Regions from separate parts of the Acidaminococcus sp. AM05-11 genome, predicted to be linked through region 2. Evidence: a T-box and tRNA genes for the amino acid it is inferred to sense, from the RefSeq annotation. Region 2 holds a T-box; the other holds one or more tRNA genes.
The links. A T-box is a leader RNA that pairs with one kind of tRNA and senses whether it is charged. The one in region 2 lies ahead of ileS (isoleucine--tRNA ligase), so its partner is inferred to be a tRNA-Ile.

Region 1: it has a tRNA-Ile gene. The T-box ahead of ileS (isoleucine--tRNA ligase) is inferred to sense a tRNA for this amino acid. The anticodon was not compared.

The regions. Positions count from the first base shown of each region.
Region 1 covers NZ_QRMX01000009.1:42,204-56,942, forward strand. Annotated here, with positions in the region: gene glyQ (glycine--tRNA ligase subunit alpha) at 1-238, opposite strand, end outside; gene DW089_RS06440 (glycosyltransferase family 2 protein) at 435-1,199, opposite strand; gene DW089_RS06445 (LTA synthase family protein) at 1,216-3,243, opposite strand; tRNA gene DW089_RS06450 (tRNA-Ile) at 3,426-3,500, opposite strand; partial or broken gene rpoD (RNA polymerase sigma factor RpoD) at 3,546-4,301, opposite strand; partial or broken gene DW089_RS11805 (RNA polymerase sigma factor region1.1 domain-containing protein) at 4,797-5,324, opposite strand; gene dnaG (DNA primase) at 5,365-7,182, opposite strand; gene DW089_RS06465 (pyruvate, water dikinase regulatory protein) at 7,292-8,113, opposite strand; gene DW089_RS06470 (helix-turn-helix transcriptional regulator) at 8,106-8,762, opposite strand; gene ppsA (phosphoenolpyruvate synthase) at 8,898-11,291, opposite strand; gene yfcE (phosphodiesterase) at 11,468-12,013, opposite strand; gene DW089_RS06485 (flavin reductase family protein) at 12,017-12,583, opposite strand; gene DW089_RS06490 (iron ABC transporter permease) at 12,620-13,597, opposite strand; tRNA gene DW089_RS06495 (tRNA-Glu) at 13,709-13,783, opposite strand; tRNA gene DW089_RS06500 (tRNA-Gln) at 13,795-13,868, opposite strand; gene DW089_RS06505 (metallophosphoesterase) at 13,964-14,707, opposite strand.
Region 2 covers NZ_QRMX01000022.1:2,395-17,133, reverse strand. Annotated here, with positions in the region: gene DW089_RS09035 (TrkH family potassium uptake protein) at 1-366, shown strand, start outside; gene DW089_RS09030 (TrkA family potassium uptake protein) at 382-1,041, shown strand; gene DW089_RS09025 (RNA methyltransferase) at 1,038-1,820, shown strand; T-box leader at 1,885-2,101, shown strand; gene ileS (isoleucine--tRNA ligase) at 2,195-4,939, shown strand; gene DW089_RS09015 (metal-sensing transcriptional repressor) at 5,065-5,361, shown strand; gene DW089_RS09010 (heavy-metal-associated domain-containing protein) at 5,405-5,611, shown strand; gene DW089_RS09005 (flavodoxin family protein) at 5,714-6,352, shown strand; gene DW089_RS09000 (OmpH family outer membrane protein) at 6,530-6,964, shown strand; gene DW089_RS08995 (co-chaperone YbbN) at 7,158-7,469, shown strand; gene trxB (thioredoxin-disulfide reductase) at 7,466-8,389, shown strand; gene DW089_RS08985 (Rrf2 family transcriptional regulator) at 8,444-8,953, shown strand; gene DW089_RS08980 (SIMPL domain-containing protein) at 8,986-9,708, shown strand; gene DW089_RS08975 (5'-methylthioadenosine/S-adenosylhomocysteine nucleosidase) at 9,743-10,459, shown strand; gene DW089_RS08970 (PhzF family isomerase) at 10,480-11,385, shown strand; gene DW089_RS08965 (phosphoribosylaminoimidazolesuccinocarboxamide synthase) at 11,479-12,348, opposite strand; gene DW089_RS08960 (ACT domain-containing protein) at 12,813-13,082, shown strand; gene DW089_RS08955 (PFL family protein) at 13,097-14,458, shown strand; gene nth (endonuclease III) at 14,458-14,739, shown strand, end outside.

The DNA of each region.
Region 1 (14,739 bases), on a different contig from region 2:
TGACCTGGAACTGATGGTGCTGGAACAGCCGGTTGGGGTTGTCCCCGTAGCGGCCGTCAGCCGGGCGGCGGGACGGTTCTACGTAGCAAACGTTCCAAGGTTCAGGTCCCAGTACCCGTAAAAAAGTCGAAGGGTTCATGGTGCCGGCGCCCTTTTCAATATCATAGGGCTGGGCCATAATGCATTTCTGCTTGCCCCAGTAGGCCTGGAGCGTCAAAATGATGGTTTGAAAATTCATGTTTTCTCCTCCTATACAAAAACTCCCGTCTCTGTAATATAGACAGGATTATCTACATTACAGGGACGGGAGTACACTTCCGCGGTTCCACCCTGCTTGCTGCACTGCGCAGCCTCTCTTGTAAAACGGGCGCTCTGGGATGCCATCCCCTTCATTGCGCGTTACGTGGCAACTATAACAAATCCCGGGGCAGTTGTCAAGACTTCTCCTTTTTCTTCAGGCTCCCCCGCTCCACCAGCTTCATGTATTTCATGGCCGTATAGATGCCGTGCTGGAGGGTGGCGATAAAGCCCATGCTGCCTTCCAGGATGCCCCCTTCCAGCAGGTATACCTTGAACATCCCTCCCAGGGCATGGCGGGCGGCCTGGGCAGCGGTGGCCCGGCGGCCCTGCTCAAAAGCGTCCCGGGCCCAAATGGTGGTGTAGTGTCCAGCCTTATCCCACCACTGCTGGAAGGAATCGTAGGTAAAATGCCGCAGGCTTTCCGTCAGCGCCGTCAGCGGCAGGGGACACACCGGCCGCTCATGCACCTTGTGTTCCCACCGGACCTGTCCGGCAGGAAACAGCCGGGTAACCCGGTCGGGGCCAAAGGCGCCCCGATGAAATTCGTGGCCAAAGGCAATGTTGATTCGCTCCAGGGAATACTGGTGGTCCAGCGGCCCTGCCTTAATGGCCTTGATTTTTTCCACAGCTGCTGCCGTAAGCCGTTCATCGGCATCCAGATACAGCACCCAGTCGCAGCTTACCCCTGTCAGGGCAAAATTCCGCTGGGCCGCAAAGTCCTGGTCCCAGGCCCGATAAATTACCTGGGCCCCCAGTTTTTCCGCCAGCGCCACGGTTTCATCGCTGCTGCCGGAGTCCACAATCAGTACCTGGTCCGCCACCAGTTTGGCCGAGCGGATGACGCCCCGGATATTTTTTGCTTCGTTGCAGGTGAGTATCACTGCGGTCAATGTTCCCATGACAAAATCTCCTTCTTTAGCTCCGGAACACTTCCGGATGCCGTACCAGATAACCGGTCAAGTTCATATAGGCTGCCCGCTCCTTGGTATAGGGCGGCTCCCCTTCTTCCAGGGCGCTGGGATCAAGGCCCGGCCCCAGAGGCTGATAAAAATGGTGGGAATAACTGCCAAAAGCGTCCCTGCGCAGCCAGTGGTAGGGAGATACCACGTGGTCCACCGGTTCCAGAAGGGACGGGCAGAGCGAATAATAGGTAAAGCCCTTGGGGGCAATCAGTTCAAAAATGGTGGGAGCAATGTTCATATGTCCCCCGATGGTATTATCTGCCAAACTGTGGGCGTTGAGCTCCCGATGGTTAAACAGCAGCACCGGACTGTGCCGCTCCCGGAGATTGCAGTCCCGGCCCATCAGGGAGGTTTTGCTGAGCACCGGGCTCATATCGATGGAATGGTCCCCGGTCAGGATAAACAGGCAGTCCGGGTACGCTTCCTGCATGGTGCGGATGAACTTGCCCACTGCCTGGTCGGAGAACCAGAAGGTACCCAGGTTCTTTTGGATTTCCTTGTTTTTCCGAATATCTTCCGGGGCGTCCGGCATCACCTGTTCCGGATCATAGCCGTATTTGGCCAGCGGAATCTTAAAGGGCCCGTGATAGCTGGTGGTATAGAGGAAATGGAACTGGTAAGGGCCGCTGGTTTCTTCCTGCTGGAGGATTAATTCCGCCGCCTTTTCCAGGAATACATTGTCGTACACCCCCACCCAGGTTTTGGGAGCCTCCGGACCGCAGAAGTCCGTAGCCGTCATCACCTGGTCAAAGCCGCAGGCCGGGGCAAACCGGTTGAAATTGCCGTAGGTCACGTTGCCCCCATACCAATAGGTGGAATGGTAGCCCAGCTTTTTTAGCTGTCGGGGCAGGGCCGTGGGCAGGTCATTTTGCCAGAAGCTTTCCTTTTCGTTCAGTTCCAGGCCTGCATCAAAAATGCCGCTCATCAGGCTCACGATAGAAGGCCGGGAAATAATGCCGGCGGACAGGGCGCTGGTCAGGGCCGCCGTATGGGGATTATCCATCAGCTGCCGGCCGCCGCTGACCAGATTCAGGCAGGCAAACTGGGGATCAAACAGCTGCTGCAAATAGGTTTCCCCTACAAACAGGAATATATGGGTGGGCTTGGTAATCCGGGGTCCCTGGGCCGTCCGGGGAAAGCCATAAGCCGGTTCCGGCAGCTCCCTTAGGGGCTTTTGGGTGGTCACAAAGGGTTCCAGGGAAGACAGGTCTTCCTCGTCCGTATGCTCGTAGGCGGGGTTCAGCTTGTGCTTCAGGACCTGCTCCAGTGCCACCAGGTCGTCCACCATAGCCTTGGCAAAAAAGATGTCTTTTTTTACCACACTGGGAATGGTATCCCACTCGGGCTTGTCATCGTGCCAAAAAGTGCCCCCGTAGCGGAACCAGTAAAAGGCGGCAATGCAGCCCAGGAACACCAGGGTATTAAAGCCGTACCGGAGTACTGGATTTGGGATTTCCGGATAGGGCAGGCTGGGCAGGTGCAGCAGCCCGGTAATGCACAGGCCGCACAGAGCCAGATAGGGCAAAAGCAGCAGGAGAAGCTGCAAGCCATGGTCCTGATGGAAAAAAATATCCACCAGGTTATGTTTTTCCGCTTTGGCGCCCAGCTTCAGCGTCTGGTTGTAGATGTCGTGGAAATGCTTATAGAACAGCATCTTTCCTGTAAAGGCCAGGTACAGCACCAGACTGTAGATTAGGCCCCCTAATAGCCGCAGGCTGTCCCCCCAGGCCGCGTAGGCCGGGAAAAAGGCGCCGGGCAGGGACAGCAGCACCAGGGGAATTAGAAAAACATAGGCGTTAAAATCCATTCCCCACCAAAAACCGTAGCGGAAGCAGTGCCAAAGCACCGGTCCCTTTCCGGCCAGACTTTTGTAGGGTTGGTACGCCCGGATAAACAGGGCACGGAACACCGCGCACAAAATTGGAAAGAACAAAAACAGTTTCACATCCTGCTGCAGCAGGTGAAAAAATACACTAAACACAGTAACCTCCTTTGGGCAGCTGGCTTTCCAGTTCCCTGTTGTATTGTACACGATTTCCCGCCTTCCGTCACGCTGGAACCTTGGCACAACGACTGATAAACTGCCGGAAATACAAAACGAACCCCCTGCCCGGTACCGGCGCAAAGCCGATCCCTGGCAAGAGGGTTCGTAAAGGATTAGGTTGGTGGGCCCACAAGGATTCGAACCTTGGACCAACCGGTTATGAGCCGGGGGCTCTACCGCTGAGCTATAGGCCCAATCGTGAAGATTATATAACAGGACCTGGAGGCTGTCAATAAAGCCTATTCCAGGAATTCCTTCAGAGGCTTGCTCCGTTTGGGACTTCTCAGCTTACGCAGGGCCTTGGCTTCAATCTGCCGGATGCGCTCACGGGTAACCCCAAAGTACTGTCCTACCTCTTCCAGGGTCCGGGTCCGGCCGTCCAAAAGGCCAAAGCGCAGTTCCAGTACCCGGCGCTCTCTGGGGCTCAAATGCTCCTGCAGCACCTTTTGCAGCTGTTCCTGCAGCAGGGTATAGGACGCCGCATCCGCCGGGGAGGGAGCTTCCTGGTCTTCGATAAAGTCACCCAAATGGGAATCTTCTTCTTCGCCAATAGGAGTTTCCAGGGAAACCGGTTCCTGGGCAATCTTTTGGATTTCCCGCACCCGTTCCACAGGCACATCCATTTCCTTGGCAATTTCTTCTGGGGTCGGTTCCCGGCCCAGTTCCTGCAGCAGCTGGCGGGATACCCGTACCAGCTTGTTGATGGTTTCTACCATGTGGACAGGAATCCGGATGGTCCGCGCCTGGTCGGCAATGGCCCGGGTAATGGCCTGGCGAATCCACCAGGTTGCGTACGTACTGAATTTAAAGCCCTTGTTATAGTCGAATTTTTCTACGGCCTTGATTAACCCCAGGTTGCCTTCCTGAATCAGGTCCAAAAACAGCATACCACGGCCTACATACCGTTTGGCAATGCTGACTACCAGCCGCAGGTTGGCTTCAGACAGGCAGTTTTTGGCGTTTTCGCCGCAGTATTCCATCCGGTGCAGCATTTGGGTAAAACGCTTTTTGGTCTTATCCAACTGGGCCTGGAGTTCCGTATCTTCTTCCTTGGCCTTGGACAGCTTATCTTCCACCACCGTAAGGATTTCTTGGATGGTGCCCAGGCAGCTTTCCTCGGCTTCATCTGCAGAAGGATCCGGAGCATTCCGGGTTACATGGGCAATCTTGTACTTGTTTTCCAGCAGCAGCCGGTGCAGACGCTTTTTCTCGTCCATGGTGAAAGCACTGGTCAGGGCTTGGTATTGGTCCATCTCCAGCACATGGGAATCACCGGTAATCATCTGGATTTTCTTGTACACCAGGTTGATAGCCCGGTTGTCACACCAGGCACCTTCCTTGGTAATCAGCTCATTGGCTTCTGCAAGCAGTTTGGCAGGGGCCAGACGTTTGTTCACCGGCGGGAATTCTCCGTCGGGCTTGTCGCCTTTCAAAATAGCTTTGGCCTGATTGCCCTTATCGGCTCTCTTGGCCAGTTTGACTTCATCGTCACCAGCCAGCAGAGGCACCCGGCCGATTTCTTTTAGGTACATCCGAACCGGGTCATCTACAATGACGCCTTCCGGCACCGACAGGTTGCTCAGTTCGGCTTCGTCCACTTTCAGTTCATCTTCGTCAATGGTGGGCGGTTCTTCTTCTTCGGAGCCATCATCCACCACTTCAATGTTCTTCTCGGCCAATTTGGAGTAGATGGCATCCATTTCGTCCACGGATACGCTGTCCACATTCTGCAGCCGGTCTTGAATCTCTTTATAGGTGAGAACGCCTGCGTTCTTGTGGGCCAGTGCTTCAAACTCAGCTATGTATTCGGCCACGGTCTTTGCTTTTTCTTTCTTACCGCTCTTGCTTTTCACTTTCGTACTTGATTCCGCCTTTCCCGTGGTTTTTGCCGCCCTTTTCTTTTTCGGAACGGCCTTGGCTTTACCCGTTTCCGGGGTATTGTCGTCCGCTGTTTTGTTTTCTGCTGCCTTTGCAGCCAACACCTGCGGGTCCATTTCGACTTTCTTTTTCTCGGTCATCGGGGCGTTCCCTCCTTTCCTGCTATTCAGAAAAACTATATTATTGGTGTTGGGCCAATTTTGTCAAGTTCTCTACTTCCAATTTTATTCGCCGGCATTCTGCCAATTCCTGCAAAAATTTTTCATTGCGCTCTTTTTCATACTTTTCCGCTAGTTGGCTATGTTTTTCATATTCCTTTTCCAAGGCCGCAATCTGCAGCCGGTTCAGGCAATCCCGCAAAATGGAGGGCAGACTGGCTTCCGGCAGGTTCAGGCTGAGAATCCGGGTCAGTTCGGCACTGCCGTCTTCCGACAAACCGGCAAACAGGTCCCGGGGATCCCGGTAGGTTCCCTCCTGGCAGCTTTTCAGCCACAAAAGAAAGATTTCCTGACGGCCCGGGGTGGTAAAGGCCTCGGTATGCACAATCCCTTCCTGCCCGGGCTGGGGCAGCACCCCGCTCAGCAGAGCCCGGAGCACATGGCGTTCCGCCTGCTCCGTAGGGCTGGTGACCTTGACCTTTTGCTGCAGCAGCCACTCCGGATTGTATTTCCGCTGTCCCTCCTGATGGGTCAGTTTCCGGTACTCGCTTTGGATCAGCCCTTCGTCAATGGTCAGGCGCCGGGCAAGGAGCCGGATCCGTTCTCCCGCCTCCACCTCGCTGCGGCACAGCCGGAAAAAGGGCAGCACCTTGGACACCGCTTCTGCCTTACCCCCCAGGGTTTCCAGGTCGCACTGGGCCAGGGTGGCTTCCACCTGATAATCCATGCCGGTTTGGGCATTTTCAATGAGCTTTGCAAAGGCGTCCCGGCCTTCCTTCCGGATAAATTCATCCGGGTCCTTTCCGTCGGTTACGTGCATCACCCGGCATTTTAGGCCTGCCTGGAGAGCCAGGGGAATGGCCCGAAGGGCCGCTTCCCGGCCAGCCCGGTCACTGTCGAAACAGAACACCACTTCAGGGGTAAGCCGCTTTAACAGTTCGGCCTGCTGCTGGGTAAAGGCCGTCCCCATGGAGGCCACCGCCCAGTCAATGCCGGCTGCGTGCAGGCTGATGGCATCCATATGGCCTTCCACCACCAGCGCCTGCTGCCGCTGCCGAATGGGAGACGCCGCCCGGTCCAGGCCAAACAGCAGCCTTCCCTTATGGAACCAGGCCGTTTCCCCAGTATTCATATATTTGGCCGGCGAGGCTTCTGCATTAAGAATCCGTCCGGTAAAGCCCACTACATGACCCCGGGGGTCCTTGATGGGAATCATGATTCTCTCCCGGAACTTGTCGTAGACGCCGGAACTGTGGCTTCTTGCCACCACCAGGCCCGCCTTCAGCAGCACAGCTTCCTTTACGCCCCGCTGCTCCAAAGCCTCATGGAGGGTGGAGAAGTCAGGCGGTGCCATGCCCAGTTCAAAGGAGGCAATTATGGCATCCCCAATGCCCCGGCCGGCCAGATAGGCCAGGCCCTGCTTGCCATATTGGGTATTGATCAGACAGGAATGGAAGAACTTGGCCGCCAGGGTGTTGGCGCTCAGCACTTCCTTGGTTTCCTGCTCCCGGGCAATTTCCCGGGCCGTCTTGGCCCGCTCCGGAATGGGAATCCCATACTTCTGGGCCAGTAATTTCAATGCCTCGGGAAACTCCACATGGTCCCGCTTCATCACAAAAGAAAATACGTCCCCGCCTGCTCCGCAGCCAAAGCAGTGAAACAGCCCCTTGGCCGGGTCCACGGTAAAGGACGGTGTTTTCTCCCCATGAAAAGGACAGCAGCCCCAATAGCGGCTGCCCTTGCGCTTCAAATTGACGGTTTCAGAAACAATGGATACCAAATCCGCTGCCTGCCGTACCTGCTCTTTGAAATTGGCGTATTTCTCTTTCATGTCATCCATGCAGTGTTCATCCTTTTTTCCACGATAATATATGTATTCGACAAAAAAAAAGGATTTCCTTCTTTTTACAAGGAAACCCTTTTTTCTGACATTTTCACTTTTCGTTGGCTTAATAGTCGTAGCCAAACCGCTTCCGCAGATATTCCAAAATCAGGCTGGCCGTTTCTTCAATAGCCCGGTTGGACACATTGATTACCATGCAGTGGAGCCGCTGCATAATGGCCCGGGCGTAGTCCAGTTCTTCCTGGATCCGGCGCAGGTCGGCATAATTGGCTCCGTCCGTTAGCCCCATGGCCTTGAGCCGTGCTATGCGGATTTCGTTGAGCTTATGGGGATCAATCAGAAGCCCGATAATCCGATTGGAGGGCACCTTGAACAGTTCCTCCGGCGGCGGAATCTCCGGCACCAGGGGCACGTTGGCTACCTTCAGCTGCTTGTTGGCCAGGTACATGGAAAGCGGCGTCTTGGACGTCCGGGATACCCCGATAATAACCAGGTCAGCCTTGGCCAAGCCCCAGGGATTTTTCCCATCATCGTACTTGATGGCAAATTCCACAGCGGCCACCCGTTTGAAATACTCGTGGTCCAAAGCGTGAATCAGCCCCGGCTGGTTCTTGGGCAGGAGGCCGGAGGTCTTTTCAATGGCCTTCAGCACCGGCCCCAGGATATCCACCACTTCCACATCCAGCTCCATAGCTTTTTGGGCAATGGCTTCCCGCATTTCCGGAGAAACCATGGTATAGCATACAATGGCATTCTGTTCCTTGGCTTCCGCCAGGATTTTCTCAATCTGTTCCGTGCTCTTGACGTAAGGAACCCGGATGATGTCAAACTTTTCCTGCACAAATTGGCTGGTGGTGGCGCGCACCACCGATTCTGACGTTTCTCCAATGGAGTCAGAAATTGCGTAGATAATCGGTGCCTTAGCTATGATAGTTGCCTCCCTTCCCCTCTGCCAGTTCTACCAGCAGACGGGTAAAATTTGTTTTGCTGACCCGGCCAATCAACTGCAGCCGCTTGGGGTCCTCTTCCACTTTCCGAACTACCGGCAAACAGTCGATTTCGTGGTCCATAAGCCGCCGGGCCGCCTGGGCCGCCGGTTCTTCCGGATCGGCACAAATCATTTTGCTCAGCGGGGTCATGACCATGGCAATGGGCATATGGCTTAGGTCGGAGCCTGCATTCAGGGCTGCCTTCAGCAAATCCTTCCGGGAAACCACCCCGTAAAGCAGCCCGTCCGGAGGCTCCACCACAAACACCGTGCCCACGTCTTCCAGAAACATGGTCAGCACCGCATCGTAAGCGCTTTTGTCGCTGCCGATAACAATGGGCACCGACTTGATATCCTCCACGGTAATGGAGGACAGTTCCTCCTGAAGCATACCCAGGGTGTTCTTTCCCGTATAGAAATACCCCACCCGGGGCCGGGCATCCAAAATGCCGCTCATGGTCAAAATGGCCAGATCGGACCGCAGGGCAGCCCTGCTCAGGCCCAGTTCCCGGGCAATGGTTTCCCCTGCCACCGGTCCAGTTTGTCGTACGATTTCTGCTATCTTCTTTTGCCGCTCACTAAGAGGCATGGGGGCTCATCTCCTTTTTCCGGCCCTGCCGTCTGGCTTTCTATTATAAAGCAAAGCAGGGGCCGCCGCAAATGCTTTTGCCCCTGTTCCGCTTTGACGGAAAGGTCTCAGCTTCCGTCCGCTGTATAGTCGTTGTTACCAGGCCAGTTCTTCCTCGTGGCGGTTCCGGCCCCGTCCCGTCAACTGGTCCAGAATCAAGCGCTGTTCCACCTGGGCCACCATTTTCTTGGTGAACTTCACCGTATCCGGGTTCACGGACATACTGTCAATGCCGCATTGTACCAGGAATTCGGCAAATTCCGGATATACGCTGGGAGCCTGGCCGCAGATGGAAACGGTCTTGCCGTCCTTGTGGGCCACTTCAATCAGGTGACGGACAGCCCGTTTTACTGCCAGGTTCCGTTCGTCAAACAGATGGGCAATGGTATCATTGTCACGGTCGCAGCCCAAGGTCAGCATGGTCAGGTCGTTGGAACCGATGGAGTAGCCGTCCACAAACCGGTTGAATTGGTCAGCCAGGATAATGTTGGCAGGGATTTCTGCCATCAGCCAAACCTTAAAGTCCGGCCCTCTGTGCAGCCCTTCTTCGGCCATGATTTCCACCACTTTTCGGGCTTCGTCCACGGTGCGGCAGAAAGGAATCATTACGTTCAGGTTCTTCAGGCCATATTCTTCCCGGACCTTCCGTACGGCAGCAATTTCCAGCCGGAAGGCGGCGGTGTACTTGGGATCATAGTAACGGGAAGCACCTCTCCAGCCCAGCAAGGCACTGGATTCATGGGGTTCAAATTCTTCGCCGCCTTTCAGATCCCGGTATTCGCTGGACTTAAAGTCGCTGAAGCGCAGGGTAACCGGCCGGGGAGCCATGGCAGCGCAGACCTTCCGGAAGCCTTCAGCCAAGGATTCCACCACTTTTTCCGGATGACCAGTTTTGATTAAATATAAGGGATGTTCATGAATGTAGGTGGTCCAAATGAATTCTTCCCGCATGAGGCCAATACCGTCGCAGGGCAGGGAAGCGTATTTTTCGGCCAAAGCCGGATCACCCAGGTTCATATAGATTTTGGTACCCGTTACCGGGAAGGTTTCCTGGGCCACCACCTGGGGCTGTACCGCAGCCGTAGTAGCCGCTGCCTTCTTCACTTGCAGGTTGCCGGCAAAGACCACCCCGTTGGAAGCGTCCACCGTAACTTCTTCCCCGGTTTTCAGCACTTCCGTGGCGGCCTGGCCCCGGCTCTTGGTACCTACAATACAGGGAATCCCTAGTTCCCGGCTGACAATGGAAGCGTGGCAGGTCATGCCGCCGCTGTCGGTCACAATGGCCTGGGCCTTTTTCATGGCCGGTACCCAGTCAGGCGCGGTCATTTCCGTTACCAGGATTTCCCCGTCCTTGAATTCATCAATATCCTTGGGGTCCGCAATCACATGGACCTTGCCGTAGCCCATACCCGGGCTGGAGGGCAGGCCTTTGACCAGAACCTTGGCGTTTTCCCCAGCGTTTTCTTCCTGCACGGCTTCCACCTTCTTTTGTTTGTTTCTCCGGGACCAGACCGTTTCCGGGCGAGCTTGGAGAATCCAGATCTTGCCGTCCCGTTCGTCAATGCCCCATTCCATATCCATATAGCAGCCGTAATGGGCTTCGATTTTCTTGGCGTACCCGGCCAGTTCCAAAATCTGGCTGTTGGTCAGGGTCTGCTTCTTCCGGTCCGCTTCCGGCACCGGCACTTCTTCACAGTCCCCACCCTTTTTGCGGATCAGCATTACGTCCTGTTCATTGACCGTAGCGGACAGGATTTTCATATCAGCTTTGGACACAATGTAGCTGTCGGGGGTAACGGTACCGCCCACTACGTATTCGCCCAGGCCATAGGCCCCTTCAATCATGATATTCTTGTCGTCCCCGTTGGCCACATTTACCGTAAACATTACGCCAGCAGCCTTGGAGAAGACCATCATTTGGATAACTGCGGACAGTGCCAGGGACAGATGGTCAAAGCCCTGTTTTTCCCGGTAGTACACAGCCCGGTCCGTAAAGCAGGAAGCGTAGCATTCCTTTACCTTGGCAGTCACCCGGTCGGCACCCTGGATGTTCAGGTAGGTATCCTGCTGGCCGGCAAAGCTGGCGTCAGGCAGGTCTTCTGCGGTCGCACTGGAACGCACGGCTACGTAGGGATCCTGTTCCCCCATTTTGTCCGCCAGTTCCTGATAGGCCTTGCGGATGGCTTCCTGTAAATCCTGGGGCATTTCCTGTTCCATAATGGCTGCCCGGACCTGGCCGCAGATACGGCTCAGCTGGTCGCTGTTTTCCACATCGGTGAGCCCAGCCAGCAGGGTGCGGATCTTTTCATCCAGCCCAGTGGATTTCATAAAATAGCGGTAGGCATAAGCCGTAGTTGCGAACCCATAGGGAACGGGTACATCCGTTTTGGAAGTCATTTCCCCCAAAGAAGAAGATTTGCCGCCGACAATGTCCACGTCTTTTCTTTCGAGCTGCTCAAACCACAACAGATATTCTTTAGATTTGTCCATTTTCTACTCCTTTACCCCACGCTATTGCGTTGTTTATCTTTAATATAGTGTATACTATATCACCATCATGCGTCATATTCAAGTAGTACCCGCCAAAAATACCGCAAGATTTCTTTGTACCTGTCCCAAAAACAGCAAAAAAATACCTGGCAGACTTTAGGTCTGTCAGGTAGGTTTCACAGGGTCAGCTGGTGCAGCGTTTGGCCGCCCAGTTCTTTCCAGATGGCAGTGCTGCCGTCCAGAAGCAGGTACCCCTGGGTGCTGCCGCCCTTGGGCAGGGACACGGACCCAGGATTCAGGTACAGGTTGTTCTGGCCAAAAGGTACCCAGGCCGGTACATGGGTATGGCCATGGAGCAGCACGTCCCCGGGCTGCAGGGGCGGCAAATGTTCCAGGTTATAGTGGTGGCCGTGGGTAGCAAAAATCAGACGGCCACCGGCTTCCAAAAGGGCATAGTCTGCCAAGATGGGAAAGTGCAGCACCAGCTGGTCCACTTCCGCGTCGCAATTGCCCCGGACGCAGAAAATATGCTGCCGGATGCCATTTAACAAATCAATGACCCGCTTGGGAGCATATTCCCTGGGCAGGTCATTCCGAGGGCCGTGGTACAGGATATCTCCCAGGAGCACCAGCCGGTCCGCCTGCTCCCGGGCAAAGTCCTGGAGCAGCCGGGCACAGTAATAGGCGGAGCCATGAATATCCGAAGCAATCAGGTATTTCATGAATTATTTTTTCACCGCCGTCAGTTCCGGTTTCTGGAAGGCTTTGCCCACCGTTTCCCAGGCTACCAGATAGGTGTGGTTGGCCGGATCGTAAACCAACGGCCGCAGCTTGGCCGGGTCAATCACCCCATCCGTCAGGACGCTTTCGTCAGCGCTGACGTTGACAATTTCCCCTACCAGCCGTTCGCTTTCCTCATCGTAGGACAGGACCTTGCATTCCAGGGCCATGGGCAGTTCCTGGAACAAGGGTGCGTTCACCAGGGTGGATTTTACCGGCGTCAAGCCAGCTTGGGCCACCTTGTCCGGCACCTTATTGCCAGAAACCACGCCTACATGATCGCAGGCCTTGAGCTGGGCTTCCACGGCAATACTTACCGTGAAGGCGCCTGTAGCCTTCAGATTGGCTACCGTCTTATGGGTCCGGGCCAGGCAGAAGGAAATCTCCTGGTCATTGCTGATACCGCCCCAGGCCGCATTCATGGCGTCAGGCGTGCCCTTTTCATCATAGGTGCCGATGATGTATACCGGCAGCGGATAGCTTAACGGTTTTGCTCCAAAACTTTTACGCATAAAACTCACTCTCCTTAACCTTTATATTATACCATTTCACAAGTGTTTCCTTAACAAAAAGAGAAAATAGGGAGCGCCCAAAAGGGACGTAATCACCCCTACCCGCACTTCCGTCCCCGGTACCACAAGCCGGCCCAGACTGTCACAGAAAGTAAGCAGCCCGGCCCCGCCCAGGGCGCTTAGGGGCAGGAGGAAACGGTGGTCGGGCCCCAGCTGCAGCCGCAGGATATGGGGCACCATAAGCCCGATAAAACCGATATTGCCCCCGGCGCATACGGCCAGCCCCAGCAGCAGGGAAACCACGGCCAAAAGACCATTGCGCCACCGGCCGGCATCCATGCCCACAGCCAGGGCTTGTTCCTCCCCCAGGCTAAGGACGTTTAGCTGCCGGCCCCACAGGCACAGCAGAAGCAGTACGGCAAAAAGAGGCGGCAAAATCCAGTGGACCTGCTGCCAGGTGCCGGAAGAAAGGCCCCCCAGGGTCCAGAAAAAATACTGGCGAAGCACCGGTTCAGGCGCAAAGGAAAGCAGGCCCGCCGTAAGGGCCCCGCAAAACAGGCTCACTGCCGCCCCAGCCAGCAGCAGCCGGACACTTTGGCCGCTGCCGCCCCGCCGGCCCAGAGCCCCCACGGTACCGGAAGCCAAAAGGGCTCCCAAAAACGCCCCCAGCGGGAGAAACAGATACTGTTTTTGGGGCAGTCCCAAAAGGAGTACCGCCACCGCCCCCAGGGCGCCGCCTCCAGACACCCCCAGCAGGCCGGGGTCCGCCAGGGGATTGCCGAAAATGCCCTGGAGCACCGCTCCGGACACGGCCAGGGCGCTGCCTGCCCCCAAGCCCAAAAGCAGCCGGGGAAGCCGCAGGTTCCATAACACATTTTCTTCCAGAGGGGTCAGCTTCCCCAAAAAGAAATGGACCGGAGATACCCCTACCAAGCCTGCAAAAAGCGAAAACAGACAGGCTGCCAGAAGCATAAGCAGCAGCAATAGTAAGCCTTTCTTCCGTTTCTGGTGCACGGCTGGCCTCCTTTCAGATACAAAAAAAGACGCCTTGGAAACCGATTCCACAGCGTCAATCTATATAACTATAAGTGAAGTTCTCAATTGCGGGAATTCCACGTGCTTTCGTGGTAGCGCCAACGAGAATTGAACTCGTGATTTCGCCTTGAGAGGGCGACGTCTTAGCCTCTTGACCATGGCGCCAGATAAAAAAATGGCTCCGGGACTAGGGCTCGAACCCAGACTAGAAGATCCAGAATCTCCTGTGCTACCATTACACCATCCCGGAGTAAATCTACCTCATCGGTAGTACTGTTATAGTATAGAGTTTTCCTGAAAAAAATGCAAGTACTTTTTACAACTTTTTTTCATTTTTTTCTCCGGTCAGTCCAAAAGCTTGATCGGGCGAAAATCCAAATAGTCCCCGGATACCAAATGGTACTGGATGCCATGGTAGTCCCCCAAATGGCTGTCGTGGAACTGTTCCTTCCCGTGGCAGTGGGAATACACCACCTGCTCCACCCCATTCTCCTCGGCCAGCTGGGTGAAGATGCTGTCCTGCTGAAGAATATTGGTGGGCGGATAATGAAGGAACATAATGAACTTGTGATACCCGGCCTTTTTGGCCGCCGCAAAAGAGATTTCCAACCGCCGGGCTTCCCGGACCACCAGTTTTTCTGCGTGCGCCGCCTTTTCCTGGTCCCAGCCCATAATCCGGCCGTACCGGTCCAAATAGAAGGGTCCTTCAAAGGTAAACCCCTTGGTCCCTACCAGGGCATAATCCCCGTAGGCATAAAAATTGTTTTGGAGGAAGGAAAGCCGGCCCTGGAACAGGGCATTGAGCTTTCCGGTTTTGGCCGTGTCCCAGAACATATCGTGGTTGCCCCGCAGCAGAATTTTCCGGCCGGGCAGGGCTTCAATAAAGGCCAGGTCCTTGGTGCACTGGTTCAGCTTGCGCCCCCAGGAATGATCCCCGGTCAGCACCAGGGTATCCTCCGGTTTAACCAATTCCCGGCAGTTCCGGGCAATTTTTTCTTCATGGTGCTTCCAGACCGGTCCCAAAGAATCCATGGATTTCCCTTTCACCTGAAAGGCCAAATGCAGATCTCCCAAGGCATACAGAGCCATTTTATTCTCCTTTCCCGAAAGCACCTAGGCGC
Region 2 (14,739 bases):
ATCTGGCAGGTGCTCCACGGCAAGGACGAGTGTGTGGTCTACGGCCGGCGCATTGGGGACGAGACCATGTTCCAGGCCTTTGCCATTACCAGCATGTCGCTGATCTGGGTGACGGCAGCGGTGCTGTGCATCACCTATCTGGAAGATACCAGCTTTTTGTATGCACTTTTTGAAGTGGTTTCCGCCTACGCAACCGTGGGCCTTTCCACGGGACTCAGCCAGCATTTGTGCACGGCCAGCAAGATTATCCTGACGCTGACCATGTACACTGGCCGGGTAGGGGTTATGACCTTTGCCCTGGCGCTGACGGCCCGGAAAGACAGCGGCCATATCCGGTACCCGGAAGAAAAAATCATCATTGGTTAGGAGTACATAGAAATCATGAAAGAAAAACGGCAGTTTGTAATCTGGGGCCTGGGCCGGTTCGGCAGCAGCGTAGGAGAAACCCTGGTTCACCTGGGGCACGATGTGCTGGGGGTGGACAAGGACGAGGATGCCGTCCAGGATATGGCGGATAAGCTGACCCATGTGGTGCTGTGCGACGTCATTGACGAAAAAACCGTCAAAAGCCTGGGTATCCGGAACTTTGACGTAGCCATTGTGGCCATTGGGGACCTGGAACCCAGCCTTCTGTGCACCATGCTCATGAAGGAAACCGGGGTAAAGACCATTGTGGCCAAGGCTTCCTCCACCCTGCACGGAAAAATGCTGGAGAAGCTGGGAGCCACCCGGGTCATCTATCCGGAACGGGATATGGGCCGGCGGGTAGGCCATAACCTGGCTTATACCAATATCATGGACTTTATCGAGCTGTCGGACAATATGTGCCTGATGGAAATTGCCATCTCCGAGAAAATGGTGGGCAAGAGCCTGGCAGATTTGGATGTGCGGCGGAAATACAAAGTCAACGTGGTGGCGGTGAAGCATGAAGACGGCACCACGGAAATCAGCCTGGATCCTACCAAGGCCCTGCTGGCCGGGGATATGATGGTGGTCATCGGGTCCCGGCAAAGCGTAGAAGCCCTGGAGGACGGTATATGATCAGTGAAATTACATCCCTAAAAAATGATTTGGTGAAGCGGGCAGCTTCCCTGAAAGTGAAAAAATACCGGCAGCGGGAGCAGCTGTTCCTGCTGGAGGGCAAGCGGGCGGTGGACGAAGCCCGGCGTTCTTCCTGGCAGATCCAGGCCTACTTCTTTACCAAACTGCCGGAAGAATGGACCCAGGAAGCGGATGCTGGAGACACGCCCTATTACCAGGTAACCGAAGCGGTGATGGAAAAAATCACGGCTACGGAAGATCCCCAGGGGGTGGCGGCTTTGGTGGCCCTAAAAGAAACCCCGTTAAAGGATTTTCACCCGGCCAAGGGTCTGGTATTGGTGCTTGATAAAATCCGGGACCCGGGCAACACCGGGACCCTGATTCGGACCGCCGATGCCCTGGGGGCTGCCGGGGTGATTCTTTTGGCAGAGACGGCGGACCTGTACAACCCCAAGGTGGTGCGCTCCACCATGGGCTCCCTGTTCCACCTGCCGGTGTTTACCGGGGTGACCCAGGAAGAGCTGTTAAACTGGTGCCGGAAGGAGCAGTTTACCCTGTGGGCGACAGCACTGGAAGGGGCAAAGAACGTAACGGAAACCGCTTGGCCCCAAAAAACTGCCCTGGTTATGGGCAGCGAAGCGGAAGGGGTGGACCCGGCGCTTCTTGCCCAGGCGGATACCAAAATCATGATTCCTATGGCAGGCCAGGCGGAAAGCCTGAACGTGGCCATTGCTGGAGGAATTCTCCTGTTTTTGGGTTCCCAGGGCCAAAAGGCCTAGCAAAGGGCGAAAGGTTTATTGACGGAAAATCCTAAGAAGTGTATAATAAAGCGTAAATTTAATACACAAGGCGATGACAGAGACAGTACGGCCAGCAATCGGTGCAGCGATTCGGGGACAGTGGGAGCCCGGACAGGAGAGCGCAGGCAGGAACATCACTCTGGAGCCGGTCTTTGAAACAGCAGTAAAAGACCCGGTTTATGCCCGTTACGGCATACGAGTGGCAGCAGTTTTGCTGTCATGAGGGTGGTACCACGGGTCTGTAACGTCTCGTCCCTTAGGGGACGGGACGTATTTTTTTGGAGGTGTAACAAGTGAGCAGCGAAAAAGATCAGTACAGCAACACGCTAAACCTGCCGAAAACCGATTTCCCTATGCGGGCAGGACTTCCCAAGCGGGAACCGGATTTCCTGGATTTCTGGTATAAAAATGATGTGTACGGGGAAAAGCAAAAACTCCATGCCGGCCATAAGAAGTTTGTCCTGCATGATGGCCCTCCCTATGCCAACGGCAAGATTCATATGGGTCATGCCCTGAACAAAATTCTGAAAGACATCATTGTCAAATACAAATACGCCAGAGGTTACGATACCCCTTACGTACCGGGCTGGGATACCCACGGCATGCCCATTGAGCACGCCTGCATCAAGGCCACCGGGGTGGACCGCCACAAGCTGAGTCCTGTAGAACTGCGGAAAATGTGCCGGGAATACGCCCTGGAATGGATTGACACCCAGCGCAGCGACTTTAAGCGCCTAGGCGTACTGGGGGACTGGGCCCATCCCTACGTTACCCTGGATCCCCATTTTGAAGCGGAACAGGTGCGGGTATTTGGTACCATGGCCAACAAGGGCTATATCTATAAGGGCAAGAAAACCGTTTACTGGTGCCCCCACTGCGAAACTGCCCTGGCAGAAGCCGAAATCGAATATGCTGACCAGAAAACCCCGACCATTTTCGTCAAGATGCCTCTGGTCAAGGATAACGGGCTGACTCCGGAAGAAGCCAAGGGTAAACCGGCCTACATGGTTGTTTGGACCACCACCCCCTGGACCATTCCTGCCAACGTGGCTGTCGCTGTAAACCCGGAGGTGGAATACGCCTGGGTGGAATATAACGGCGAAGTATTGATCATGGCAGCAGAACTGGTGGACAAGGTAGCCGAAGAATGCGGCGTCACCTTTGGTCCTGTTCTGGGCACTACCCAGGGCCGGAAATTTGAACTGGCTGAATGCGTCCATCCTTTCCCGGAATATAACCACCGGAAATCCCTGGTAGTCCTGGCCGACTATGTTGACCTGGAAACCGGTTCTGGCTGTGTACATACCGCTCCTGGCCACGGCGACGTGGACTATTTGACCGGTCTGAAATACAACCTGCCCATCCTGTGTCCTGTGGACGAAAAGGGCTGCTTCACCGACGAGGCCGGTGAAATGCTCAAGGGCAAGTTTGTCTTCGACAGCAACGGACTGGTCATCAAACACCTGGCTGAACTGAACGTACTGCTGGGCAAAAAGACCATCCATCACCAATACGCCCACTGCTGGCGCTGCAAGAACCCCATCATCTACCGGGCTTCCGAACAATGGTTTGCTTCCGTAGACGGGTTCCGCCAGGAAGCACTGGACGCCATTGCCAACGATGTAAAATGGATTCCCAGCTGGGGCGAATCCCGGATCCACAACATGGTGGCTGACCGCCATGACTGGTGTATTTCCCGGCAGAGAGTCTGGGGCGTGCCCATTCCCATCTTCTACTGCGAAGACTGCGGGGAAACCCTGATTAACCCGGATACCATCGAAGCCGTAGCCAATATTTTCGAAACCGAAGGCAGCGACGCCTGGTGGAACCATACGGCAGAAGAACTGCTGCCCCAGGGTACCAAGTGCAGCAAATGCGGCGGCACTCATTTCCGCAAGGAAAAGGACATCATGGACGTGTGGTTCGACTCCGGTTCCTCCCATATGGGCGTACTGACCAAACGGCCGGAACTGCAATGGCCGGCGGATATGTACCTGGAAGGCAGTGACCAGCACAGAGGCTGGTTCCAGTCCTCCCTGCTAACCTCCGTAGCTGTTACCGGCAAGGCGCCTTACCGTTCCGTTCTGACCCACGGCTACGTGCTGGATGGGGAAGGCCGGAAGATGAGCAAATCCCTGGGCAATGTGGTGGTTCCCCAGGAAGTCATTTCTCAATACGGGGCAGATATTGTCCGCCTGTGGGTGGCTTCCACCGACTACAAGCAGGACGTGCGGATTTCGCCCGTAATCCTGAAACAGCTGGCTGAAGTGTACCGGAAAGTCCGGAACACCATTCGCTACATCCTGGGCAACACCTACGACTTTGACTATGAAAAAGACAAGGTTGCCTTTGACCAAATGGAAGAGCTGGACCAATGGGCTCTCATGCGCTTTGAAGAACTGAAGAACGAAGTGGAGCAGGCCTACGAAGAATACGATTTCCACGTACTGTTCCATGCCATCCATGACTTCTGCACGGTGGACATGAGTGCCTTCTACCTGGATATCATCAAGGACCGGCTGTACACCAGCAAGCAAAACAGCCAAAAACGGCGTTCTGCCCAAACGGCCATGTATCAGATCCTGAAGGAACTGATGGTGATGCTGATGCCGGTACTGAGCTTTACCATGGAAGAAGTCTACCAGTATATGAATAAACCGGCTGACGCGCCTTTGAGCGTACAGATGCTGCCCTGGCCGGAACATCATGCCGAATACATCAACAAGGAACTGGAAGAAAAATGGAATGCCTTCCTGGCCATCCGGGGCGAAATCACCAAGGTCCTGGAAAATGCCCGGAGAGCCAAGACCATCGGCCATTCCCTGGATGCCAAAGTGGTTCTGTATGCCGAAGGGGATGCCCTGGCCGAGCTGAAGGCCCTGGAAAGCCATTTGCCGGCTCTCCTGATTGTTTCCCAGGCAGAACTCCACGAAGGTCTGGGTGCCGACGGGGAAGAAACCGGCCGCAGTGACCTGAAGGTTGCTGTCCTGCCGGCGGACGGGGAAAAATGCGAACGCTGCTGGTGCTACAGCACCACCGTTGGCCAGAACCCGGAACACCCCACCCTGTGCTCCAAGTGCTGCGAAGCAGTGGACTAAAACAAGAATAGCTTGCAGTAGGAAGGTGCGGCTTAGGCTGCACCTTTCTTTTTATGACTGGAAAGGTGGGATATTGACAAACCGCCGCCAGCTACGTACAATATACGTAACGGAGGTATCGTACTATGGAACATGAAGAGAAATATAAAGTGCGCGATAAGGACGGCAAAGAGTACAAGGACCTGATTGCCCGCCTGAACCGGATTGAAGGCCAGGTGCGGGGGGTAAAGCGCATGGTGGAAGAAGACCGGTATTGCGTGGATATCCTGACCCAGGTCAGCGCCATTACCTGCGGCTTGAATGCGTTCAACAAAAAACTACTAGCCAACCACATCAAAAGCTGCGTAGTCAACGATATCCGTGCCGGGGACGATTCCGTGGTGGATGAGCTGTGCGAAACCCTGCAGAAGCTGATGAAATAAGCCCGGAACGCCAAAAATTGTAAGGGTCCAAGGAGGATTTCAGATGGAAAAGATTGTAAAAGTCAACGGCATGATGTGCCAGAATTGCCAAAAGCATGTACGGGAAGCCCTGGAAGCTATGGACGGCGTAACGGCTGTAGAAGTAAGCCTGGAAAACAAGAACGCCAAAGTGGAAATGAGCCGGGACATTCCTGCTGACGAATTCAAGAAAGTCATCGAAGACGCTGGCTACGAATTTGCCGGCTGCTAAGTGGCTCCAATAAACATAATACAAAGAAACCGTCCTTAAGGGGGCGGCTTCTTTGCGTATAGGCAAAGGTATATCCTGGGGGTGTACCGGAAGGGGAGAAATATGAAAGTATTACTGGTAAACGGCAGCAGCCATACCAATGGCACCACCATGGCTGCGCTAAACGAAATGATCAAGGTATTTCAGGCTGAAAACGTGGAAACGGAAGTAATCCAGCTGGGGGGCAAGCCCATTGCGGACTGCCTCCAGTGCGGCTACTGCTTTACCCACGAAGGCTGCGTCATGAAGGACGACGGAGTCAACGACTTTGTGAAAAAGGCGGAGCAGGCAGACGGCTTCGTTTTTGCTTCACCTACCTATTTTGCCCATCCCAGCGGCCGGCTGTTTTCTTTCCTGGACCGGGTGTTTTTCAGCGCCGCCACTGGGGAAGTGTGCAAGGCCTTCCAGTTTAAGCCCGGCGCTGCGGTAGCGGTAGCACGCCGGGGCGGCACCTCTGCTACCCTGGACGCCATCAACAAGTATTTTGGCATTGCCCAGATGCCGGTGGCCGGGTCCACCTATTGGAATATGGTCCATGGGCTGGAAGCCAAGGATACAGCGGAAGACCTGGAAGGGCTCCAGACCATGCGGAACCTGGCCCGGAATATGGTATGGATGATGCGTTGCTTTGCCCTGGGACGGGAAAAAGGGATTCCTCTGCCGGCCACGGAGTCGGAAGCGTTTACCTGTTTTGTCCGGTAATACAGCAGTTCGAACTGGAAGCCGCTAAGCCTGGAAAAGGGCTAAAACGGCAGTTCTGGGGAAAAGGTGACGTAATTTCGCCATGTTTTTTCGGTTGCGCCTGGGTAGGGTCCATGATATAATTGCTCCTGTTAGATATTCAATTCCAAAGACCATTGGAAGAAAGGATGATTTTACGTGAAAAAACAATTTTTAGCTTTGGTAATGGCCCTGCTGGTATGCGTTGGTTACTCCGGAGTTATGGTTCCGGCAACGGCGTACGCTGCTGAGTCCATCGGCTATGTGGATCTGAATACAGTTTTTGCCCATCACCCTGATTTTGCTTCTGCCAGAGCAGCCATGAATCTGGAACAACAAAAAGCCCAAAAGGAATTTCAGGAAAAGGCTCCCAGCCTGGATGATAATGGCAAGAGAGCCCTGGACAACACCTTGACCGAACAAATCGCCAAGAGAGAACAGGATCTGTTCAACCCCATCCGCAAGAAGATTCTGGATGCCGTGCATAAAGTTGCCAAAGAAAAAGGCATCGACGTTGTCCTGACTTCCAGCGCTGTTGTTGAAGGCGGCACCGATATGACCAACGATGTACTGAAGGCTGTTGGCGCAAAATAATTGAATTAGCCTAGGGCTGTGCTTATGCACAGTCCTTTTTTGCGCCCTATTTGTGACCGGGCAGCGGCAATCCTGTGACAAGGCAGAATGTACATTGACAATTTTAACTGTGCTTGCTAAAATTACAGTATTGAAGCAATACAATCAGCAACTTCTATACAATTGGAGGATGAGCATAATGGAATTCTTGAAAGTGACTGAACAAAATTTTGACAGTGATGTACTGAAGAGCAGCAAACCGGTGGTTGTAGGTTTTTCCGCACCCTGGTGCGGTTATTGCAAACGGCTGAAACCGGCTATTGGCCAACTGGCTATGGAAATTGCCGACAAGGTCAGCTTTGGCGGCGTAAATATTGATGAAGAAGAAGAACTGGCCAAGAAATTCCAGGTAGAAACCATTCCCAGCCTGATGCTGGTAAAAGACGGCCAGTGCAGCGAATTGCTGGTAAACCCGCCTTCCAAGGCCGCAGTAAAGGAATGGCTGGAGGGTAAAGGCGTATTATGAGCAAGGCTTATGATGTGCTGATCATTGGCGGCGGGCCTGCCGGCTACACGGCAGCCCTGTACGCTGCCCGGAGCGGGTATTCTGCTGCGGTGCTGGAAAAATTGTCTCCGGGCGGCCAAATGGCCACCACGTCTGAAATCGAAAACTATCCTGGCTTCCCCGGGGTGGTGGATGGTTTCGAACTGGGAGAAAAGATGCAGCAGGGGGCCGAACAGGCCGGTGCTGAAACGGTGTATGCTGAAGTACGGGGCGTGGACCTGAAGGCCAACCCCAAGGTGGTGGAAACCTCCGAGGGAACGTTTACGGGTCGGGTAGTGATGCTTGCTACGGGGGCTTATCCCCGGGTACTGGGCATTCCCAAGGAAGATTCCCTGGTGAACCGGGGCGTTTCCTACTGTGCTACTTGTGACGGCAGCTTCTATAAAGGCAAGACGGTGGTAGTAAACGGCGGCGGCAATACGGCTGTAGGCGATGCCCTGTACCTGGCCAAGCTGGCCAAGAAGGTGTACCTGGTGCACCGGCGCCATGAGCTGCGGGCCACGCCTTTGTACCTGAAACGGCTGGAAGAAAACCACGTGGAAATTCTGTGGGATAGTGTTATCGAAGGGCTGGATTCTGACAAGAAGCTTACCGGCGTCAAGGTAAAGAATGTCAAAACGGGAGAAGTCCAGGAGGTACCCTGTGACGGGCTGTTTGTGGCCATTGGCCGTCAGCCGGAGAGTGCCCTGTTTGCTGGACAGGTAGAGCTGGACAAGGCAGGCTACATTGTGGCTGGGGAAGATACCAAAACTTCCGAACCCGGTGTCTTTGCCATTGGTGATGTGCGGACCAAAGAGGTGCGGCAGATCATCACCGCGGCGGCGGACGGCGCAGTGGCCGTGCATTACGCCGAGGAATTTTTGAACGAACAGGAAAAATAAAAGATATAGAGAAGGGCAGCGGCTTGAAAGCTTCTGCCCTAGAGAGGGAATAGCGTGAAAAGTGATTTTATAGTGGCGGTCCATGCACTGGTCTATCTGTCCCATCGGGGCTGTCTGGCATCCAGTGAAGAGCTGGCGGAAAATATCTGCACCAACCCGGCCCGTGTACGGAAAATCATGGGAAAACTGAAAAAGATGGGCATTATTACCACCCGAGAAGGTCATGTGGGCGGTTATTGCCCCTGTGAAGGGTTGGAAAAGGCTACCCTGTATGATATTGCCAAGGGCATGGGTACGGTGTTTGTGGACACCAAATGGCGCAGCGGCAACGAAGACATCAACTGCTTCATCAGTGGCGGTATGGCCCAGGTGTTTGACGGCCTGTACCAGGAACTGGACGATTTGTGCATGGAATATCTGAAAAAAATAACCCTGGGAGATGTGCTGCGGCAGATTGTGACCCAAAACCTGCAACATTTGGACCGGTGTCACGGAGCCCTGGAAGGGGACTGCCCGGCCTGGGACAACAGCAAGCAAAATCCCGGTCATAAGTTTGTGGTATAATAAGGGCATCTAAAACTGGAAAGGGTGGTTTTATGAAGAAAGCAGGAACGATTCTTCTGGCGGCTGCACTGGCGGTCTGCCTCCACATGCCTGCAGCCCTGGCGGATCAGCCCCTGGATACCATTTCCGTTTCGGGAGTGGCTTCCAAAGTGGTGGAACCGGACATGGCGACAGTAAACTTGTCCTATACCAAAAAGGGTGAAACGGTGGAAGAAGTGCGGCAGGCTGGTGCTCAGGTCAGCAAGGCGCTGCTGCGCACCATGCTGGAGCAGGGCATTGCCCAAGAGGACATCAGCTCTGTGGATTACAGCATTTCCCCGGTGTACCATTACGACAGGGACGGCCGGCAGAAGCAGGATGGCTATAGCCTGAACGCAGGTTGGACCGTTAAGGTTAAGAATCTGGCCAAGCTGGGTACCATCATTGACCAGAGTTTGACCACTGGGGTGGACCAGGTCAGCGGAGTGAATTTTGGCCTGCAGAACGAGGATTTGATCAAGAACCAACTGCTGGGACAGGCCGTGCAAAATGCCCGGTATTCTGCTCAGGCAGTAGCCAGTGCCGGCGGCCGGAATTTGGGCGTTCTGCGCCAAGCTTCCATTCCTTCGTCTTCTGTGGTGGAAGCACAGCCTATCTTGATGGCTCGGCTGGAAAAGGTGGGTTCTGCTGCCAATGACACTACTACCCTGGCTCCCAAAGCACTGACCATTACAGTACGGGTAAACACCTTGTTTGCCCTGGCTATGCCAGAGTGAGGCTGCTATGAAACAGCCGGAATTTCTTGCTGGAATGAAACCGGTGCTGCTGCAGGGCGCCATGGAGCTGGAAACAGCGGTGCTGCGTCAGGGCCTTACAGGGGTCCGGGAAGTTCATAAAGGAAATTTTAGCTTTTGGCAGGGAACCTTGGGTTCCCTGCCTGTTGTTGTTTCCCGGACGGGAATTGGTACGGCGGCGGCAGGAGCGGCAACAGCCCTGGGCTGCGCTCTCTTTCAGCCGGCCCTGGTGCTGAGCCAGGGGACGGCGGGGGGCTACGGTGAACTTCACCCCTATGACCTGGTGCTGGGCAGCCGGTATTTTAATGCCAATGCGCTGTATACGGCCCCCAGTGGGGACAAGCGGTATCTGTACCTGTCCCGGCTGGAGGAGGAAAGTGATGACGCCGCCTTTACCGGTACCGGGCCGCTGCCGGACCAGTGCAGCGGTGCGGTAATGGACTGGCTGCGCCAGGGTGCCGCTGGCTATACCCGGGGCAGGGTCGTGGAGGGGCTTATTGCTTCTTCTGACCAGTGGAACGCAGATCCTGGACGGATTGCCCAGGCGGCGCAGCTGACCCAGGCCCTTTGTGAGGAAATGGAAACAGCGGCAGCTGGGGAAACAGCCGCTCGGTTTGGCGTGCCCTTTGGAGCCGTCCGGGTTATTTCCAACAATAACCAGTTGGGAGAAGGTTTTCAGGCTGCAACAGCAGAGGTTCTGGCCCAATGGCTGCTGGAGCTATTAAAAAAATAAGATCAGGCGGAGGGGAAAACATGAAAAAGTACAAGGTGTATCAGGTGGACGCATTTACCACGGAGCGGTTCCGGGGAAACCCGGCCGGGGTGGTGGCCAATGCGGAAGGACTGACGGAGGAGCAGATGCTGGCCATTGCCCGGGAGCTGAACAACTCCGAAAGCGCATTTATTTTTCCGTCCCAGGAGGAGGGCGTGGACTGCCAGGTGCGGTTCTTTACCCCCAAAACGGAAGTGCCCATGTGCGGCCATGCTACCGTATCTGCTCATTATATCCGCTGCCTGACCGGGGAGGCCAAGCTGGGCCGGACCATCCAGAAAATCCAGGCAGGGGTCCTGCCGGTGGACATTGCCAAGGACGGGGACGATTATGTCATCACCATGACCCAGGGAACGCCCCATGTAGGGGAACCCTTTGCTGCACCGCTGGTGGGCCGGATCTGTGAGGCGCTGGGGATTACGCCCCTGGAGCTGCGCGGGGACTGCCCGGTAGCCTTTGCCAATACGGGGGCAGGGAAAATCATGGTGCCTTTGCGAGCCTTGGAGCAGCTAAACAGCCTGACGCCTGACCTGGGGGCTCTCACCAAAATCAGCCAGGAATTGGGTATTGGGGGCTACTATGTATTTACCCTCCATCCTGGGGAGGAGTACCTGGTACACGGGCGGACGTTCTCTCCTGCCATTGGCATTAATGAGGATCCGGTAACGGGCAACTCCAATGGCCCTTTGGGCGCCTACCTGGTGCATTATGGCATTTGTCAGGACACGGCTGCGGCAGACTCCTTTGACTTCAAGATTATCCAAGGGGAAGCCTTGGGCCGCCGGGGCCAAATGGGCGTCCATGTGGAAATTGCCCAGGGGGAACCTGTCCTGGTACAAATTTCCGGCAAGGCTGTGGTGTGTTTTGCCACGGAAATAGAGATTTGAGAACTGGACCTGGGAATTTCCCGGGTCTTTTTTTGGGGCTTAAAGGGCATAAAAAAACGGATGCGCAAAAACGCATCCGTTTGAAGGTCTAGTTTAGAATTTTTTGCCAGTGAGCTTTTCGTAAGCTTCTTTGTACTTGGCAATGGTCTTGTCGATGACTTCCTGGGGCAGCAGGTAATCGCTGTCCGGGTTGGCTTTCAGCCAGTCACGGACGAATTGCTTGTCGTAGGAAGGTTGGCTCTTGCCGGCTTCGTAGCCTTCCAAAGGCCAGAAGCGGGAACTGTCCGGAGTGAGCATTTCATCGCCCAGGACGATTTCGCCTTTTTCGTTCAGGCCAAATTCCAGTTTGGTGTCGGCAATGATGATGCCTTTGGTGTAGGCATAGTCAGCGCATTTTTTGTACAGGGCAATGGTGTAGTCACGAATGGCTTCGGTGTATTCCTTGCCTTTGCCCGGGAAAATCTTTTCCAGATAGGTAACGCATTGGGCTTCGGAAATGTTTTCGTCATGATCGCCCAGTTCAGCTTTGGTGCTGGGGGTGAAAATGGGTTCAGGCAGTTTTTCAGATTCTTTCAGGCCGGCAGGCAGGGTGATACCGCAGACGGTGCCGTCCTTTTGGTAGGATTCCCAGCCGCTGCCGGTAATATAGCCACGGACGATGCATTCCACAGGAATCATGTTCAGTTTACGGCATTTCATGCTTTTGCCGGCAAATTCCGGGCTGCGGAAAAATTCGGGCATATCAGCCGGATCTACGGAGATCATGTGGTTGGGAATAATGTCCTTGGTGAAGTCGAACCAGAATTTGGACATTTGGGTCAGTACGGCACCCTTGTCCGTAATGGTGTTTTTCAGAATATGGTCGAAGGCAGAGATCCGGTCAGAAGCTACCATAATCAGGCTGTCGCCGATATCGTAAATCTCCCGAACTTTCCCGGATTTAAAAGGTTTGTATTCCTGCATGATCCATCCTCCTTAAAAAGTAGAAATAATGATTTTCTTCCCCTATCATACCACAAAGAAGGCTTTTGGTCGAATGTTTTTCAAAGATTTTACCATAATGTTTGTCTTATTTGTTACAATCGGGAGCACATTCGGCCTTTGCATGGCTCTTATTGGAATGGCTGCGGAAAAGACAGGGGAATGGGCATAGAAATTCCGAAAAATGGCAAACATTGTTCAGAAATCATTTTCTGACACAGGAAGAACTGAAAAAAAGGTTACGGGTATGCATTTGATACGTATAAATGTCTTTAACACGTACATAGAGAAAATGGGTACTCCAGGGGATGCATCAAGAATAATTGTCTATTTCACAAAAAAATCCGGATTATCCCCAGGAGAAATGGGTTCCAGCTATTTTCATTCTTTGTTCGATATCGTATAATTGAACATAAACCTGTTAAAGTAGAAAGGATGTTAAAAACATGCGTATTGTTATGACCATCGTTGGTGTCGATAAGGTAGGCATCATTGCAAAGGCCAGCAGCCTGCTGGCAGAAAACAATGTAAACATTTTGAATATCAACCAGAATATTGATGACGGTTTTTTCAACATGGTACTCATTGGGGACTTGGACAACGCTTCTATTTCCGTACAGGATCTGAAGGAACAGGCATCGGCCCTGGGACAGCAGCTGGGTGTGGAAATCCGCGTCCAGAGTGAAGACATTTTCATGGCCATGCACCGGATTTAGGAGGCAGACACAGCATGTTTTATGATATCAAAGATATTTTAGAAACCACCCAGATGATTACCAAAAACAATCTGGATGTGCGCACCATTACCATGGGCATCAGCCTGCGGGACTGCGCCGACCCAGATGTGAAGGTATGTGCTCAAAAAATCTACGACAAGATTACCCATACGGCCAAAGACCTGGTAAAGGTAGGTTCTGACCTGGAAGCAGAGCTGGGGGTACCCATTATCCACAAACGCATTTCCGTGACCCCCATTTCCCTGGTTGGGGAATCCTGCCAAACGGACAGTTACGTGCCCCTGGCCAAGGCCCTGGATGCTGCGGCCAAGGCTGTGGGTGTGAATTTCATTGGCGGCTTTAGCGCCCTGGTGGAAAAAGGCTATACCCATGGGGACCGTACGCTGATTGCTTCCATTCCGGAAGCGCTGGCCACCACGGACCTGGTGTGTTCTTCTGTGGCCATTGGTTCCACCAAGGCCGGCATCAACATGGACGCCGTAAAGCAAATGGGCCAGATCGTCAAAGAAACGGCCCGGCTGACGGCGGCAAACGATGCCTTGGGCTGCGCCAAACTGGTGATTTTCTGCAACCCTGTACAGGACAACCCCTTTATGGCCGGTGCCTTCCATGGGGTAACGGAACCGGAAAGCGTCATCAACGTAGGGGTTTCCGGACCTGGGGTGGTAAAGCACGCCTTGGAAGCCGTGCGGGGAGAAGATATTGGCGTAGTGGCCGAAACCATCAAGAAGACGGCTTTCAAGATTACCCGGGTAGGCCAATTGGTGGCTCAGGAAGCCGCCAAACGGTTAAACACCCAGTTTGGCATCATTGATTTGTCCCTGGCACCTACACCGGCTGTAGGGGACAGCGTGGCACATATCCTGGAAGAAATCGGGCTGGAAGCCTGCGGCTGTCCGGGAACCACGGCAGCCCTGGCCATGCTGAACGATGCTGTGAAAAAGGGCGGGCTTATGGCCTCCAGCTACGTGGGCGGTCTGAGCGGTGCCTTTATTCCTGTCAGTGAAGATGCCGGGATGATTGCAGCGGTAGAAAACCATGCCCTGAGCCTGGAAAAATTGGAAGCCATGACCTGCGTTTGCTCCGTTGGCCTGGATATGATTGCCGTTCCTGGGGATACCACGGCGGAAACCATTTCTGCGGTAATTGCTGACGAAGCAGCCATTGGCATGATCAACAACAAAACCACGGCTGTCCGGCTGATTCCTGTGCCGGGCAAAAAGGTGGGGGATAATGTGGAATTTGGCGGTCTTTTGGGCCATGCTCCCATCATTGCCGTGAACACGTTTAAACCCGATGTATTTATCAACCGGGGCGGCAGAATTCCCGCACCGGTAAGGAGTCTGACCAACTAATGAGAAAAAAAGAAAGGGTTCAGGCCATCTTGGCGGCACTGGAAGAAACGTATAAGGGGCAGGGAACTGCCCTTCATTACCGGACACCCTTTGAACTGCTGGTGGCGGTGATCCTCTCTGCCCAATGTACAGATGAGCGGGTGAATAAGGTGACTGCCCGGCTGTTTCCCCGGTATGATACCCCGGAGAAGCTAGGGGCCTTGACCCAGACCCAATTGGAAGCGCTGATTCATGACTGCGGCTTATTCCATTCCAAGGCAAAAAATATCTTGGCGACCTGC